Regions from separate parts of the Streptomyces sp. NPDC006739 genome, predicted to be linked through region 1. Evidence: riboswitches for the same ligand, from Rfam matches in the RefSeq annotation. Region 1 holds a riboswitch; each other region holds the start of a gene.
The links. Region 1 has a riboswitch for cyclic di-AMP ahead of ACFYMM_RS32010 (C40 family peptidase). Riboswitches for the same ligand answer to the same signal wherever they lie in the genome.
Positions count from the first base shown of each region.

Region 2: another riboswitch for cyclic di-AMP. It lies ahead of ACFYMM_RS02550 (NlpC/P60 family protein); the one in region 1 lies ahead of ACFYMM_RS32010 (C40 family peptidase).
Region 3: another riboswitch for cyclic di-AMP. It lies ahead of ACFYMM_RS30185 (transglycosylase family protein); the one in region 1 lies ahead of ACFYMM_RS32010 (C40 family peptidase).

Region 1 is NZ_JBIAGM010000020.1:17,668-23,456, reverse strand. Features, by position in the region: gene bioB (biotin synthase BioB) at 1-579, opposite strand, end outside; gene ACFYMM_RS32030 (8-amino-7-oxononanoate synthase) at 726-1,853, shown strand; gene ACFYMM_RS32025 (DUF397 domain-containing protein) at 1,906-2,130, opposite strand; gene ACFYMM_RS32020 (helix-turn-helix domain-containing protein) at 2,140-3,000, opposite strand; gene ACFYMM_RS32015 (ATP-binding protein) at 3,224-3,682, shown strand; gene ACFYMM_RS32010 (C40 family peptidase) at 3,745-4,218, opposite strand; cyclic di-AMP (ydaO/yuaA leader) riboswitch at 4,222-4,444, opposite strand; gene ACFYMM_RS32005 (hypothetical protein) at 4,748-5,056, opposite strand; gene ACFYMM_RS32000 (ATP-dependent Clp protease proteolytic subunit) at 5,064-5,711, opposite strand.
Region 2 is NZ_JBIAGM010000001.1:549,873-555,661, forward strand. Features, by position in the region: gene ACFYMM_RS02540 (M23 family metallopeptidase) at 1-1,109, shown strand, start outside; gene pcrA (DNA helicase PcrA) at 1,135-3,612, opposite strand; cyclic di-AMP (ydaO/yuaA leader) riboswitch at 3,842-4,017, shown strand; gene ACFYMM_RS02550 (NlpC/P60 family protein) at 4,025-5,209, shown strand; partial or broken gene ACFYMM_RS02555 (tellurite resistance/C4-dicarboxylate transporter family protein) at 5,256-5,789, shown strand, end outside.
Region 3 is NZ_JBIAGM010000017.1:138,348-144,136, forward strand. Features, by position in the region: gene ACFYMM_RS30175 (cytochrome P450) at 1-524, shown strand, start outside; gene ACFYMM_RS30180 (transglycosylase family protein) at 693-1,733, shown strand; cyclic di-AMP (ydaO/yuaA leader) riboswitch at 1,916-2,102, shown strand; gene ACFYMM_RS30185 (transglycosylase family protein) at 2,106-2,810, shown strand; gene eno (phosphopyruvate hydratase) at 3,163-4,449, shown strand; gene ACFYMM_RS30195 (septum formation initiator family protein) at 4,652-5,128, shown strand; gene ACFYMM_RS30200 (DUF501 domain-containing protein) at 5,151-5,690, shown strand; gene ACFYMM_RS30205 (exopolyphosphatase) at 5,687-5,789, shown strand, end outside.

The sequences.
Region 1 (5,789 bases):
CTTCTGCACCGTGTCCACCCGATCGGCGTACGTGTGCGTGGTCGTGATGTCCGCGTACGTCCCCTCGGACGTGTTGAGGTTGTGGTTGTACGCGTCCGCGCCCGCCTCGCGCAGCCGCTCGGCCTGGCCGTCGGAGAGCAGCCCGAGACAGGCACACACCTCGACGCCCTCGTTGCCCTCCTTGATGGCCTTGATGGTCTCGGAGACCCGGGCCACGTCCCGGTCCGTCGGACCGCGCCCGCTGGCCACCAGGCACACCCGCTTGGCGCCTCCGGCCAGGCCCGCGGCGGCGGCCTGGGTGGCCTCGTCGGGCTTGATCCAGGTGTACTTGAGGATGTCGGCCGTGGAGCCGAGCCGCTGGGAGCAGTACGAGCAGTCCTCCGGGCACAGGCCCGACTTGAGGTTGATCAGGTAGTTCAGTTTCACGCGCCGGCCGAACCAGTGCCGGCGCACCTTGCCGGCCGCGGCCACCACATCGAGCACGTCGTCGTCGGAGGTGGCCAGTACGGCGAGTGCTTCCTCGCGGGTCGGCAGCTCGCGCCGAAGCCCCTTGTCCACCAGCGTGTTCAGCAGGTCCATGAGGCCCGATCCTGTCCTACGCGAGCGCTCCGGGCCAAGGAGAGTTTGCACAACAGAGACGGTTCGACGTGTGGGTATTGCCACACAGTGGGTGGCCGTCCGTCCGGTTAGTGTCTGTCCGCTACCTACAAAGCCCCGGAGGACCCATGGCGTTCGGCTGGATCGACGACCAGGCGGAGCAGCGCCGCCGCGCCGGACTGGTGCGGACCCTCAGGCCCCGGGCGGCCCGCTCGCCGCTCCTGGACCTCGCGAGCAACGACTACCTGGGCCTGGCCCGCCATCCCGAGGTCGCCGAGGGCGCGGCCGCCGCCGCCCGCACCTGGGGCGGCGGCTCCACCGGCTCCCGCCTGGTCACCGGCACCACCGAGCTGCACACGGAGCTGGAGCGCGAGCTGGCCGACTTCTGCGGCTTCGAGGCGGCCCTGGTCTTCTCCTCCGGCTACGCCGCCAACCTCGCCGCGGTGACCACGCTGGGCCCGCACGGCTCGCTCATCGTCTCCGACGCGGGCAACCACGCCTCGCTCATCGACGGCTGCCGGCTCGCCCGGGGCGCCACCCAGGTGGTCGGCCACGCCGACCCGGACGGGGTGCGCAAGGTGCTGGGCACCCACGAGGGACCCGCGGTCGTCGTCTCCGACACGGTGTTCTCGGTCGACGGAGACGCGGCGCCCCTGGCCGAGCTGGCCCGGGCGTGCCGGGAACACGGCGCGGGGCTGGTCGTGGACGACGCGCACGGGCTCGGCGTGCTGGGCGACGGCGGCCGGGGAGCCCCGTACGCGGCCGGACTCGCCGGGGACGGGGACGTCGTCGTCACCGCCACGCTGTCCAAGTCGCTGGGCAGCCAGGGCGGTGTGGTGCTCGGCCCCGCCCGGGTCGTCGACCACCTGGTCAACGCGGCCCGGACGTTCATCTTCGACACCGGTCTGGCCCCGGCGGCGGCGGGCGCGGCGCTGGCGGCGCTCAGGCTGCTGCGCCGTGAGCCGGAGCGGGCGGCGCGGGCCCGCGCGGTGGCCGCGGAACTGCACGCGCGCCTGACCGCCGCGGGTCTGGAGGCGGTGCGTCCGGACGCCGCGGTGGTCTCCGTGCGGGCACCGTCCCCGGAGGGGGCCGTGCGCTGGGCGGCCGACTGCCGTACGGCAGGCCTGGCCGTGGGCTGCTTCCGTCCTCCTTCCGTGCCCGACGGCATCTCACGGCTGCGGCTGACCGCCCGCGCGGACCTCTCCGGGGCCGAGATCGAACGCGCTGTACGTGTGATCGGCGAGACGCGACCATGAGTCGGCGTGACACGGCCGTGCGTCGCCCGGGCGGGAACCGGTCAGTACCCGGTCATCGGAGTGCGGCGACGAAGTCCGCCCAGCTCCCGGGGGAGAAGAGCAGCGCGGGTCCGGCCGGGTCCTTGGAGTCGCGCACGGCGAGCAGCCCGGTCAGCGGACCGGAGTGCGGCCGGGCCGTCTCCACGCAGTTGTTCGCTCCCGTGCTGTAGCTGCTGCGCAGCCAGCGCACGTCGTGCAGATCGGTACTGGAAGGTACGTTCCGAGGCATTGCGGTCATGGTGCCTCCTTACGCGCCGTCACCTATCCCGGCGATGTGATCCAACGTGTCCTCGGGTGAAAGGGCCAGGGCCTGAAGAGCGTTGAAGGCCTCCGAGTAGGCCTGGAGGTCTTCTTTCCGTTCGAGGTAGAGGCTACTCGTCAACTGGTCTAGAACAACCACGTCCAGATCAGAAGTGCTCGGAAATGAGAAAATAACGAAAGGGCCGGTGAGGCCGATGTGTGCCCCGGCGGCGAACGGCAGGACCTGGAGCCTGACCTGGGGCAGCCGCGCCGCCTCCATCAGCCGCTCCAGCTGCCGCGCCATCACCTCGGGACCGCCGACCTCGCGCCGCAGCACGGCCTCGTCCAGTACGGCGTCCAGAACCAGCGGAGGATCCCGGCGCAGCACGTCCTGCCTGGCCAGACGCACCTCGACGAGCGCGTCGAGCCCCTCCTCGTCCAGCGCGTCCACGGCCGCCCGGGTCACCGCGCGGGCGTACTCGGGCGTCTGCAGCAGCCCCGGGACGACCGAGGTCTCCAGCGTGCGCATCCCGCCGGCCTGCGACTCCAGGCTGATGAAGTCCCGGTAGGTGGGCGGCAGCACCCCCCGGTAGGCGTGCCACCAGTGATGCCGGCCGCGTCTGTCCTCCGAACCCGCCAACACCAGCAGCAACTCGCGCAGTTGGCCGTCGCGGACCCCGTAGGCGTCCAGGAGTAACCGCACATCGGCCGGTTTCACGCCACTGGCGCCGGTCTCGATACGGCTGACCTTCGACTGGTGCCAGCCCACCAGACGGGCCGCCTCACCGCTGGTGAGACCCGCGCCGGTGCGCAGCGCGCGCAGTTCCGCGCCCAGTTTCCGGCGGCGCACCGCGGGACCGTTCTGCATGGGGCCAACTCCTTACTCGCCATTACTCCTTACGGGCCGCCCGAATACCGTCTGCCGTCGCAGAGTTCACCGCTTCGAGCGACAGATATATGCATATCTCGGTGGATCGCTCGTCGTGACCGTCCGCTGATGGCAGTCTGGCGGCGAAGCACCAGTCCGGGACCGTACTCGAACCATCCGCTGCTTGTGGACTGCGGTCCCGCGGGAAAGGGACGACGTCGCCATGGCAGACCATCTGGAAGCATCCGTCACCCTGCCGAGCGATCCCGCCTCGGTCTCCGCGGCCCGTTCGTACGTGGTGGGCACGCTCGCCGAATGGGGCCTGCCCTCGGACACGGAAGCGGCCGACACCGTACGGCTCATCGTCTCGGAGCTCGTCACCAACGCCGTCCAGCACACCTTCGGCCAGTCGCCCACCTTCACGGTGGACATCGCCCTCCACCGCGACGAACAGCTGCGCATCGGGGTGACGGACAGTCACCCGCGCTTCCCGAAGAGACTTCCCGCCGCGGTGCAGCAGGACAACGGGCGCGGCATGGTCATCATCCGCTGGCTCACCGCGGAGTGCGGCGGCCGGATGCGGGTCCGGCCGACCCGTGAAGGGGGCAAGACCGTCTCCATCGAACTGCCCTGGACCGTCCGCGCCCACCCGGTGACGACGGCGGGGCAGCAGGAGCCGTAGGGCCTTGCCGGGCCCTGGCTCCGCCGCCCCTTGCTCATCGGGCCCGTGACGGCCCGTCCGGGTCAGTTCACCCGGCCGTACCAGACGCTGCTGGTCCAGATCTTCTGCAGCCGCACCACGTCCCCGGTCCTCGGGGCGTGCCAGATCTTTCCCTTCCCGGCGTAGATGCCGACGTGGTAGACGCTGGACCCCGAGTGGAAGAACACCAGATCCCCGGCCTGGCGGTTGCCGGCCGAGATGTGGCGGGTCTTGTTGTACTGCTGGGCGGCCGTCCGGGGCAGGGTCTTGCCCGCCTTCTTGAACGAGTACAGCGTCAGCCCGGAGCAGTCGAACCTGCGGGGCCCGGTGGCGCCCCACGCGTACGGGGATCCCTTCTTGGACGCCGCGATCTGCAGCGCCTTGGTGGCCACGGTCGCGGCCGAGGCGTCGGTGGCGACACCCGGGACCACGACCGAGCCGCCGACGGCGGCGATGGCGAAGGCCGAGGCCGTACCGGCCCGGACCATCAGCGACGGGACACGATTGAGCGCAGTCATGCGCAACCCTTCGTCAGCCGCCTGTGAAGGATGACCTGTCGGATTCGGGCTGGCGAAGTTGCCCGGCCGCGTTGCCACGGCTTCACCCCAAGGACCGCTCGGAACGAACAGATGGACTGGTGAACGTCCGTTCCGGCGACCCGTCTTGCCTGGGTCCTCCACTCCTGCCGATCCACTCCTGTCGACCGGTCATCCGGGCGGCGGCAGGATTCGGCGTCCGCACGGACCGCCCCGCCGCTGTGGCGGGGGCTTGTCGTCAGACAGGGATCTTCACCCACAGCTGTACGAAAATCCCAACGCAACCGGGGATTTGTGGTGTTACTCACCACTCGCCCAATTGGGTGGACAGCACTGGGTGCGAGCCCCTGACGGGACGGCAGCGCAGCCTCTGACCAGGGCAGATGTCGCTTCCCGCGGTTTTCGTACGGGCCTCTTCGCAACATCGGAACACCGGAAAAAGGATGCGCGGCTAGTCCGAACAGGGGTACGTCTTTTGGGTCGTTTCAGTTCAGTGGCGCGGGTGCAAGCGTCAACCGGCGCCGTCCGGGGGCACGGTGACGCGCGCGGTACGGCGCTCGCCGTCCAGCACCCGCAGCGCCCGCGCCAAGGTGGCCGCGTGCAACTCCGCCTCGCCCCGCCGGTGCATCAGGGCGAGCGCGTCGCGCAGCTCGGCCGCCTTGCGCACCAGCGCCTGGGCGGCCCGCAGACCGCTGTAGGTGTCGCCGTGCTGAGCTGGGTTGATCCGGCCCAGCAGGTCGACCGCCTCAAGGTAACGGTCGATCAACTCACCCTCGGCCCGGGTCAGCGCGGGCAGCGGCGGCAGTTCCGGTGGCAGCATCTGCGGCTCACCTCGCGTCCGGGGTGCCGGGCGGGATCCTGTGGCTGGGGACGATCCCATCCACCACCCCGTACTCCAACGCGCCAGGCGCGTCCAGCACGAGATCCCGCTCAAGATCCTCCCGCACCTGCTCCGGGGTGCGCCCGGTGTGCCGGACGAGCATCTCCTCCAGCAGTGCGCGGACCCGCACCATTTCCTCCGCCTGCAGGACCAGATCGCTGGGCTGGCCCCGCACCGGCTCGTCCAGCGAGGGCTGCTGGACGACCACGCGGGCGCCCGGCAGCACCTGCCGCCTGCCCGGTGTGCCGGCCGCGAGCAGCACCGCGGCCGAGGAGACGGCCTGCCCCAGGCAGAGGGTGTCCACGTCGCAGGTGACGTACCGCATCGTGTCGTAGATCGCCGTCATCGCGCTGAACGAGCCGCCCGGGGAGTTGATGTACAGCGCGACGGGCCGGTCCGGATCCGCGTGTTCGAGGTACATCAGCTGTGCCATCACGTCGTTCGCCGAGATGTCGTCGATGGGCGTGCCGAGGAAGACGATGCGCTCCTGGAGCAGCTTGGCGTACGGGTCGAGCGTGCGCTGTCCCTGGCTCGTGCGCTCGGTGAACTCGGGCAGGACGTAGCGGGCGGACGGCCGGGTGAACGGTGCGGGCATGGCATACCCCTCCTCGGGCGGAGCCTCCTACGGCTCAGCGTCTGTACAAAATGTACAGTACGTACGTGACGTTATGAT
Region 2 (5,789 bases), on a different contig from region 1:
CCGCCTGGACGGTCCCGCATCAGGCCACGACGGTCGACGCCAGTGGCCAGTGGGACACGAGCGCCTGGGCGCAGCCCGACCAGTCCGCCGGAGCGGCCCCGACCCAGCAGTGGGAGTGGGGTACGCAGTCGTTCGACACGGGTGCGTACGACGCCACGCAGTGGAACTCCGACGGCACCGCCGCCACCGTCGAGCCCGAGCCGGCGCCCGCTCCCGAGCCCTTCGACCAGCAGGCGACCGCGACCTTCGAACAGGTCGTGGACGACGGCGAGTCGGGCGCCACGGGCGAGATGCCCGCAGTGACGTCCCTGCTGGAAGACCAGGAAGAGACCACTCCGGGCCCCACGACACGCGCGGGTGCCCGCAACGCGGCGCGCTCCCGCCGTCGTACGCCCCCCAAGCGCTCCGCGCTGCTGACCATCGCCGTACCGTCGGCATGTGTGATGGGCGTCGCCGGGATCGCCGTCGCCTCGGTCGGCACCTTCGGCGACAACGGCAAGGACACGACGGCCACCGCCTCGGACCCCCAGTCGGTGAAACCGTCCATCGCCAACAGCAAGCTGGACGCCCAGCTCAAGACCCTGTCCGCGGGCGCCGACGACTTCGCCGACCGGGCCAGCCGCACCCAGGAACGCATCGACCTCAAGGCCCAGCAGGCGGCCGAGAAGAAGAAGGCGGCGGCCGAGGCCGCGCTCAAGGAGCGGCTGCGCCCCAAGTTCGTCCTTCCGGTCCTCCAGAAGGGGCTCAGCGCCTATTTCGGTCAGGCGGGCGTGAACTGGATGTCCGTGCACACGGGCATCGACTTCCCCGTCGCCTACGGCACGACGGTGATGGCCGCGACCGACGGCACCGTCACCACGAAGTGGAACAGCGCCTACGGCAACATGCTGATCCTGACGGCCAAGGACGGCACCCAGACCTGGTACTGCCACCTCTCCCGCTACCGCGTCCCCTCGGGTACGACCGTCAAGGCCGGCGATCCGATCGCGTACTCCGGCAACTCTGGCAACTCCACCGGGCCGCACCTGCACTTCGAGGTCCGGCCCGCGGGCGGGGCGGCCATAGACCCGCTGCCGTGGCTGCGCAGCCACGGGCTGGACCCCACATAGGTCCAGCCCCCACGGACGACTGCGGCTAAAGCTTCTCCACCGGCGCGTACCGCAGCAGCAGCCGCTTCGGCTTGTCCCCGAAGTCGATCGTCGCCTCCGCGTTCGCTCCCGTGCCATTCACGGCGACGACCGTGCCGAGCCCGAACTGGTCGTGCGTGACCCGGTCCCCGACGGCCAGCGCGACCACCGGCTTCTCCGAGGTCCGGCGGGTGGCGAAGCCCGAGGCGCCCGACGCCGAGGAGCGCGAGCGGGACGAGGAGAGCGAGGCCGCCACCCCGGAGGCCGGACCCGAGGGCACCGGGGCCGTCGCACCCGTCCGCTTCCACTCCACATGGGCCGCCGGGATCTCCTCCAGGAACCGGGAGGGCGGGTTGTACGACGGCTGCCCCCAGGCGCTGCGCATCGCCGACCTGGTCAGATACAGCCGCTCCCGCGCGCGCGTGATGCCGACGTAGGCCAGACGGCGCTCCTCCTCCAGCTCCTTGGCCTGGCCGAGGGCGCGCATGTGCGGGAAGACACCGTCCTCCATGCCGGTCAGGAAGACCACCGGGAACTCCAGGCCCTTGGCGGTGTGCAGGGTCATCAGCGTGATGACACCGTCGCCGTCCTCCTCGTCGGGAATCTGGTCGGAGTCGGCGACGAGGGCGACCCGCTCCAGGAAGTCGGAGAGTCCGCCCGCCGTCTCGCCCTCGCCGGACTCCTGCTCGAACTCCAGCGCGACGGCCGCGAGTTCCTGGAGGTTCTCGATGCGGGTCTCGTCCTGCGGGTCGGTGGAGGCCTGCAACTCCGCGAGGTAGCCGGTGCGTTCGAGGACGGCTTCCAGGACGGTCGCCGGTCCCGCGCCGGACTCGACGATCGTCCGCAGCTCGTCCATCAGCACGTTGAACCGCTTGACGGCGTTGGCCGACCGCGCGGCCATGCCGTACGCCTCGTCGACCCGCTTCAGGGCCTGCGGGAAGCTGATCTTCTCGCGCTGGGAGAGGGCGTCGATCATCGCCTCGGCGCGGTCGCCGATGCCGCGCTTGGGCACGTTGAGGATGCGGCGCAGCGGGACCGAGTCCTCGGGGTTGGACAGCACCCGGAGGTAGGCCAGGACGTCCCGGACCTCCTTGCGCTCGTAGAAGCGGACCCCGCCGACGACCTTGTAGGGCAGGCCGACGCGGATGAAGACCTCTTCGAAGACGCGGGACTGGGCGTTCGTACGGTAGAAGACGGCGACGTCGCCCGCCTTCGCCTCGCCCGCGTCCGTGAGGCGGTCTATCTCGTCGGCGACGAACTGGGCCTCGTCGTGCTCGGTGTCGGCGACGTACCCGGTGATGCGGGCGCCCGCGCCCGCGTTGGTCCACAGGTTCTTCGGGCGGCGCGACTCGTTGCGCTCGATGACCGCGTTGGCGGCGGAGAGGATGGTCTGGGTGGAGCGGTAGTTCTGCTCCAGCAGGATCGTCGTCGCGTCCGGGTAGTCCTCCTCGAACTGGAGGATGTTGCGGATCGTGGCGCCGCGGAAGGCGTAGATCGACTGGTCTGCGTCACCCACCACGCACAGCTCGGCGGGCGACAGGCCGTCCGGGCCCGACGGTACGTCCACCGGGTGTTCGGCGGTGCCGACCAGCTCGCGTACCAGGGCGTACTGGGCGTGGTTGGTGTCCTGGTACTCGTCGACCAGGACGTGCCGGAAGCGTCGGCGGTAGTGCTCGGCGACGTCGGGGAAGGCGCGCAGCAGGTTGACCGTCGTCATGATCAGGTCGTCGAAGTCGAGGGCGTTGGCCTCACGGAGACGGGACTGGTACATGGCGTAGGCCTGCGCGAGGGTCTTCTCGAAGCCGTCGGTGGCTTGCGCGGCGAAGTCCTCCTCGTCGATCAGCTCGTTCTTCAGGTTGGAGATCTTGGCGCTGAAGGACTTCGGCGGGAAGCGCTTGGGGTCGAGTTCCAGGTCCCGGCAGACCAGGGCCATCAGGCGCTTGCTGTCGGCCGCGTCGTAGATCGAGAAGGACGACGTGAAGCCGAGCCTCTTGCTCTCCCGGCGCAGGATGCGCACGCACGCGCTGTGGAAGGTCATCACCCACATCGCGTTCGCGCGCGGGCCGACGAGGTGCTCGACGCGCTCCTTCATCTCGCCCGCGGCCTTGTTGGTGAAGGTGATCGCGAGGACCTGGCCCGGGTGCACCTGCCGCTCGGCGAGCAGATGGGCGATGCGGTGGGTGAGCACCCGGGTCTTGCCGGAGCCGGCGCCGGCCACGATGAGCAGCGGGGATCCGGCGTGCACGACGGCGGCGCGCTGGTTCTCGTTCAGCCCCTCCAGCAGGGCGGCCGCGTCGAGGGCCGGGCGCGGGGCGCCGTCCCGGTAGTAGGCGTCCCGGTCCGGCGGCGCGTCGAACCGGCCACCGAACAGATCGTCCGGAAGCGATTCCGGAGCGTGGTCGTCCTCGGGTGGCGGGGGCTCCTCCTCGTGGCCGCGGGGGGCCTGGAGGTCGGCCAGGAAGCTGTCGTCAAAGAGGCTGCTCATCGCTCTCCGAGTCTAGGGCGCCGCACCGACAACCGACGGCCGCCCCGGGAACTTGGCCGGACCCCGCAGCTCCCACACTGTGGAACCGCACCGTCACCGAGACGCGATTTTGCCCTTGGGTCACGAATACGTATCGGACATATCTCGCACCAGCCTTCACATCAGTCACACGAGTTGGCTACCGTTCCGTCGGGCCGCACGACCGTCCTCCGGCGAACCTCGCCGGGCCGCGCGGCCTCCGCCGAGTCCGGCGTGCCCCCAGTGCGGCGCCCGGAGCCGGGGACCCACACCGACCTTGGGGTGAATCGGCGCAACTCCCTTCGGGGACGCGGCCGTAGGGCAACCCTTCCGAACCACCCGCCCGAACCCGACAGCTAACTCGGTAGGCGGATCATGGAAGGAGTCGCCTCCCTTGGCGTCGCACCGCAAGCGCCCCGCCGGTCCGCGTGCAGCAGGCATACGCACGCCCGCCCTGGCCACCGCCGCCCTGACCTCCGTGGCCATGTTCTCCCAGACGGCGAGCGCCACGCCGTCCGCCGACGGGAACAAGCCGAGCCTGGAGGAGGTGGAGAAGAAGGTCGACGACCTCTACCGCCAGGCGGAGTCGGCGACCGAGAAGTACGACGCGGCCAAGGAGAAGACCGGCAGGCAGCGCAGGCGCGTCGACACCCTCCTCGACGACGTGGCCCGCCGCACGGACAGGCTCAACAAGGCGCGCGAGGAGCTGGGCTCGTACGCCGCCGCGCAGTACCGGACCGGGGCCACCACCCCCGGCACGGCAACCTTCCTGCTCGCGGACAGCCCGCAGGACTACTTCGACCAGAGCCAGCTGATGAGCCGGCTCACCTCACGGGAGAAGGGCGCGGTCGACGACTACGTCACCCAGCAGTCCGCGACCATGGTCAAGCGCCAGGAGGCCGCCGACAGCCTGCGGACGCTGACCCGGTCGCAGAGTGACCTGCAGACCGCCAAGGCCACCGTCCAGAACAAGCTCGCCTCCGCGCGCGAACTGCTGTCCGAGCTGACGGCCCGGGAGAAGGCGCGGCTGGCGGCGATCGAGAAGCAGAAGCAGCAGGAGGCGGCGCGCCAGGCGGCCGAGCTGGCGAAGCGGCAGGCGGCCGAGCGGACGTCCGGCCAGGACAGCGGCGCGTCCACGTCGGCAGGCACGTCCACGTCGACGGGCACGTCCACATCGACGGGCACGTCCACATCGAACGGCACGTCCCCGTCCTCGAACACCACCCAGGCCGACAAGGCCCTCGCCTTCGCCCGCGCGCAGATCGGCAAGCCGTACGTGTGGGGCGCCACCGGCCCCGGGTCCTACGACTGCTCCGGCCTGACCCAGGCCGCCTGGAAGGCCGCCGGCGTCAGCCTCCCGCGCACCACCTACGACCAGGTGAACGCGGGCACCACCGTCTCCCTCGCCGACGCGCGGCCCGGTGATCTGATCTTCTTCTACGACGACATCAGCCACGTCGGCCTCTACATCGGCAACGGCATGATGATCCACGCCCCGAAGCCCGGCGCCTACGTCCGCGAGGAGTCGGTCTACTACGGCGGCGAATCGATCATCCACAGCGTGGTGCGACCGGCCTGAGCCGCTGGGCAGGGCCTAGCATCGGCGCAGGTACGGGACCTCGGAGCTGCGCGAGTGGTGGGCTCGACGGCCGCCCGCGGCCGGGGCCGCCGTCATGGCGACCGGTGTCCTGTCGGTGGCGCTGCTGCTGACCGGCGACGAGGTGTGGTCCCCGGATCGCACTCGCGTCGGCGTGCGCCGCGTGGCCGGGACTGGCCGCGGACTTCGTCGTACGGCTGCTGGGCGACCGGCGGCGGTGGCTGGCGGAGGCCCGGACGCCGGGCGCGCTCACCGCCGTGGCCGCCACCACGGTGCTCGGCACGCGGATCGCGGCGCCGGACCGGGCGCTCGCCGGCATGGCGCTGCTCGCACTGGCGGCGGCCCTGTGGCCGCCGCTGCTGCTCCTCGTCGTACGGCACTGGCGGCGGCGCATGTCCGGAGCGGTGTTCCTGGTCTGTGTGGCCGCCCAGGGGCTGGCCGTGCCGGCCGCCGCGCTGGCCGCGGCCGAGGCGACGGCCTGACTCGCGCACACGGCGCTGGTGCTGTTCTGGGCGGGCCTGGCGCTCTACGGTCTCGCGCTGCCCCGCTTCGATCCCCGGCA
Region 3 (5,789 bases), on a different contig from region 1:
TGTTCGCCGGGTTCGAGACGACCGTCAACCTCATCGGCAACGGCACCTACGCGCTCCTTCGCCACCCCGGTCAGCGCCGCCGCCTCCAGGCGTCCCTCGCCCGGGGCGAACGGGACCTGCTGGAGACCGGCATCGAGGAACTGCTGCGCTACGACGGCCCGGTGGAGATCGCGACCTGGCGGTTCGCGACCCGGCCGCTCACCCTCGGGGGGCAGGACATCGCGTCCGGGGACCCCGTCCTCGTCGTGCTCGCGGCCGCCGACCGGGACCCGGAGCGGTTCGCCGACCCGGACGCCCTGGACCTCGCCCGCCGGGACAACCAGCATCTCGGGTACGGCCACGGCATCCACTACTGCCTCGGCGCCCCGCTCGCCCGGCTGGAGGGACAGACCGCGCTGGCAACTCTCCTCACCCGGCTGCCCGATCTCCAACTGGCGGAAGATCCTGCCGAATTGCGCTGGCGGGGAGGGCTCATCATGCGCGGGCTGCGCACCCTTCCCGTGGAGTTCGGCCCGGTCCGCTAGCGCCCGCGCCGCACTGACGTGAGGGAAGTTCAACTCTGTGATCTTCACGTGATCTGCGCGGCATTAACTTGTGACAAGTGATCGTCTGCCGATACGTTCACCCATCAGCGCGGCGGTGTCGACAGTACCCGCCGCGCGGGTCACCGCTGTCGCACGAAAGGCTTCCGCATGCTCTCCGGGAACGGTCGTCACCGTCGCCCCCGTCAGGCTCCGGCCCTCCTCGTCGCGGCCGGGGTGACCGGATCCGCCATCGCCATCCCGCTCCTCGGCGCCGCCTCCGCGAACGCGGCCGACGGCACCACATGGGACAAGGTGGCCCAGTGCGAGAGCGGCGGTTCCTGGAGCGCGGACACCGGAAACGGATACTACGGAGGCCTCCAGATCACCCAGGACAACTGGGACAAGTACGGCGGTCTCGACTACGCGTCCACGCCCGACCAGGCCAGCCGTTCGCAGCAGATCTCGGTCGCCGAGAAGATCCTCGCCGACCAGGGCACCACCCCGTGGGCCACCTGCGCCCTGCTCTCCGGTCTCACCTCCAACTCCGGCTCGGTCGCAGTGGACACCGGCGTCACGGGATCCGGCGGCTCGTCCGGCTCCTCGGGCTCCTCCGACTCCTCGGGCCTGTCCGACTCGTCCTCTTCCTCCGATTCCTCGTCGGGCAAGTCGTCCGGTTCCTCGTCGTCCGCCACTCCGACGCCGAGTGCGAAGGCGAGCACGGGCAAGGGGGAGAGCGCGGGCAAGGGGGCCGCAAGTGGCACCTCCGACACCCCCACCGGCAGCACGAAGTCGGACAAGTCCGCATCTTCCGGATCCGGAAGTTCGCAGGGAACCGACAGCTCGCCCACGGTCGCCCCCGAGGCCGACGACTCGGACAATCCACAGCAGACCGTCGGTTCCTGGGCGCTGGTCGACACCGGGGCGCTCAGCAGCGGCGGCCGTCACCGTGGCGACAGTGCCGACGAGGTCACGGACAAAAGCGTGACAAACGGTCAAAGCTCCAACGCCTCGGGCCGTCACGCCTCCCGCGCCGACGGGACCTACACCGTCCGCGACGGCGACTCGCTCGCCTCCATCGCCGACTCCCTCGGCCTCGACGGCGGATGGCGCGCGCTCTACGCGGCCAACAAGGCGGCCATCGGTACCGACCCGAACAACATCGCTCCCGGTCAGACCCTGGAAGTCGGTACGGAAACGGCCCAAAAGTAGGCGGAGTTGACGCCCCACTTCATGCCGATTGTCCGGTTTGGTGAAAGTGTGGGATGAGTCTCAGAAGCCCTGATCGTCTTTGAAATTCGCCGGATCACCTGTCTACGGTCATGACCGCTCGTCACCACGAGCCCCGGCTGTCGCAACGCCGAATCCTGCCAGCGGCCGCCCGGGAACAGTCGTCGCGTCAAGCGCCGTAGGCAGGAGCGGGGGACCCAAGGTAAGTGCCGGGTCCGGTGGTTGAGGCCCTTCGGGGCCCACGACCGGAACCGGCTAGGGGTGGAGCCACGCCTCCCAGGGAGGTGTGGCCGGGCAACTCAACCGGCCCGAACCCGACAGCTCACCTCGCAGGCGTCGGTGAGGGGATCCACCATGCTGTTTTCCGGCAAGGGCAAGCACCGTCGTCCGTCCAAGGCCACTCGCGTCATCGCACTCGCCGGTGTCACCGGCGCCGCCGTCGCCGCCCCGCTGATGGCGGCCGGCAACGCCTCCGCCGCCACCGCCTCCGAGTGGGACACCGTCGCCCAGTGCGAGTCCGGCGGCAACTGGTCCATCAACACCGGGAACGGCTACTACGGCGGTCTGCAGTTCTCCGCCTCCACCTGGGCCGCGTACGGCGGCACGCAGTACGCCGCGCAGGCCAACCAGGCCAGCAAGGCCCAGCAGATATCCGTCGCCGAGAAGGTCCTCGCCGCCCAGGGCAAGGGTGCCTGGCCGGTCTGCGGCACGGGTCTGTCCGGCGCCGCCTACAACGGTGCCGGCGCGGCCGGTTCGTCGAACTCCGGTTCGTCGAACTCCAGCGCGTCGAAGAGCGCCACCACCACCCGCTCCACCGAGCAGCAGGCCGCCAACCGCTCCAGCGAGCGTCCCGCCGCCACCAAGACCGTCACCACCCCGACCGGCAAGAAGGTCAAGAAGGGCGACGGCGAGTACAAGGTCGTCAAGGGTGACACCCTCAGCTCCATCGCCGAGAAGCACAAGGTCGCCGGTGGCTGGGAGAAGCTGTTCCAGCTGAACAAGGACATCGTCCAGGACGCGAACCTCATCTACCCCGGCCAGCAGCTGCACCTGAAGTAACCGACGGCCGCCCCCGAGGCGATACGCGGCCGACAGCCGAACCACAGCGTCCTCACCTCCGCCGCCCCCCAACGGTGGAGAGCGCGTGAGGGCCGCCCCTCCCGTCCCCACGGGCCCCCGCCCCGGTGCGTTCCCCCCCGTACGCACCGGGGCGGGGTTTTTTCTTCGCCCGCCCGCCATCCGCTCTTCTTCGCCGACCCCCTTTGTTCCGGACGTGAACAATAGGTACCGTCTCCTTGTCCACGGGGCGGTCGGTCGGTGGCCGATGCCCCCGGGACGGTTAGGCTCTAGTCGCAAGGCACCGCCGCAAGGCAGACAGCCCCGCACCAACAGCGTCACATCCAAGAAGGAGATGCTCGTGCCGTCCATCGACGTCGTCGTAGCCCGGGAAATCCTGGACTCCCGAGGCAACCCCACGGTCGAGGTCGAGGTCGGCCTCGACGACGGCAGCACGGGTCGTGCCGCCGTCCCGTCCGGCGCCTCCACCGGTGCCTTCGAGGCCATCGAGCTGCGCGACGGTGACCCGAACCGCTACCAGGGCAAGGGTGTCGAGAAGGCCGTCCTCGCCGTCATCGAGCAGATCGGCCCGGAGCTGGTCGGCTACGACGCCACCGAGCAGCGCCTGATCGACCAGGCCATGTTCGACCTGGACGCCACCGACAACAAGGGCTCGCTCGGCGCCAACGCCATCCTCGGCGTCTCCCTCGCCGTCGCCCACGCCGCCTCCGAGGCCAGCGACCTCCCCCTCTTCCGCTACCTGGGCGGCCCGAACGCGCACCTGCTGCCGGTGCCGATGATGAACATCCTGAACGGCGGCTCGCACGCCGACTCCAACGTGGACATCCAGGAGTTCATGATCGCCCCGATCGGCGCGGAGTCCTTCTCCGAGGCCCTGCGCTGGGGTGCCGAGGTCTACCACACCCTGAAGAAGGTCCTGAAGGGCAAGGGCCTGTCCACCGGTCTCGGTGACGAGGGCGGCTTCGCCCCGAACCTGGAGTCCAACCGCGCCGCCCTGGACCTCATCCTGGAGGCCGTCAAGCAGGCCGGTTACGTTCCCGGCGAGCAGATCGCGCTGGCCCTCGACGTCGCCGCGTCCGAGTTCTACAAGGACGGCAGGTACGAGTTCGAGGGCAAGTCCCGCTCGGCCGCCGAGATGACCGAGTACTACGAGGAGCTGGTCGCGGACTACCCGCTGGTCTCCATCGAGGACCCGCTGTTCGAGGACGACTGGGCCGGCTGGAAGGTCATCACCGACAAGCTCGGCGACAAGGTCCAGATCGTCGGCGACGACCTGTTCGTCACCAACCCCGAGCGCCTGGCCCGCGGCATCGAGGAGGGCACCGCCAACGCCCTGCTCGTCAAGGTGAACCAGATCGGCTCGCTGACCGAGACCCTGGACGCCGTCGAGATGGCCCAGCGCAACGGCTTCAAGTGCATGATGTCGCACCGCTCCGGCGAGACCGAGGACGTCACCATCGCCGACCTCGCCGTCGCGGTGAACTGCGGTCAGATCAAGACCGGCGCCCCGGCCCGCTCGGACCGCGTCGCCAAGTACAACCAGCTGCTGCGCATCGAGGAGATCCTCGACGACGCGGCGGTGTACGCGGGCCGCAGCGCCTTCCCGCGCTTCAAGGGCTGACCCAAACCGGGTTCAACCCGGAGTAAGCCTTAGCCAGTCGTACGTACGTCCCCGTACTCGGTCCCGTACCGTGTCCGGGGACGTACGCACGTGTGCAGCACGAAGCACGGGCGCGCAGCACAGGCACAGAGCAGAGCACAGGCACAGAGCACAGGCACAGAGCACTGCCGAGAAGCGGCGGCTTGGGGAGGCGGAGAGCCAGATGGCCGTGAAGGACCGGGACCGTTTCTCCACCGCGACCAGACTGCGGCTGCTCGGCGAGCAGACCGCGGCCCGTGTCTACCGCTCCCAGACCAAGCGGCAGGCCCGCCGCTCCCGGCTCACCGGCCGCGCCGCGCTGCTCGCCCTCGTGGTGTGCACGATGGTGGTGGCCCTGGCCTATCCCATGCGGCAGTACGTCTCCCAGCGCGCCCAGATCGCCGATCTGCAGCGGCAGCAGCAGAAGGCCCAGCAGCGGGTCGAGCAACTGCGCGACCTCAAGGCACGCTGGCAGGACGACGCCTACGCCGAGCAGCAGATCCGGCGCCGGCTGCACTATGTGATGCCCGGCGAGACCGGTTACATCGTGATCGACCCGGGAGCCGCCCAGCAGTCCCGCGCCTACCGCGGGGCCGCCGACCGGCCCTGGTACGCCAACGTCTGGGACGGGGTCGACAAGTCCGACGCCTCCGACCAGTGACCGACCAGAGAGACAGTTCGTAGTGGAAACGCCTCCGCCGACCACCCCGCGCACCGAACCCACCGACGCGGACGTCGAGGCCTTCAAGCAGCAGCTCGGGCGCCCGCCGCGCGGCCTGCGCGCCATCGCCCACCGGTGCCCCTGCGGGCAGCCGGACGTCGTGGAGACGGCCCCCCGGCTCCCCGACGGCACCCCCTTCCCCACGCTGTACTACCTGACGTGCCCGAAGGCGTCCTCCGCCATCGGCACGCTGGAGGCGAACGGCGTGATGAAGGAGATGACGGAGCGGCTGGCCACCGACCCGGAGCTGGCCGCCGCGTACCGCGCCGCGCACGAGGACTACATCCGGCGCCGGGACGAGATCGAGGAGCTGACGGGCTTTCCGAGCGCGGGCGGCATGCCGGACCGGGTCAAGTGCCTGCACGTCCTGGTGGCGCACTCGCTGGCCGCGGGGCCGGGCGTCAACCCGCTCGGCGACGAGGCCCTCGCCATGCTGCCCGAGTGGTGGCGCAAGGGCGCCTGCGTGACGCTCCCGCAGGACGAGAAGGAGGTGGCGCGGTGACCCGGGTGGCCGCCGTCGACTGCGGTACGAACTCCATCCGGCTGCTCGTCGCCGACGCCGACCCGCTCACCGGTGAACTCGTCGACCTGGACCGCCGTA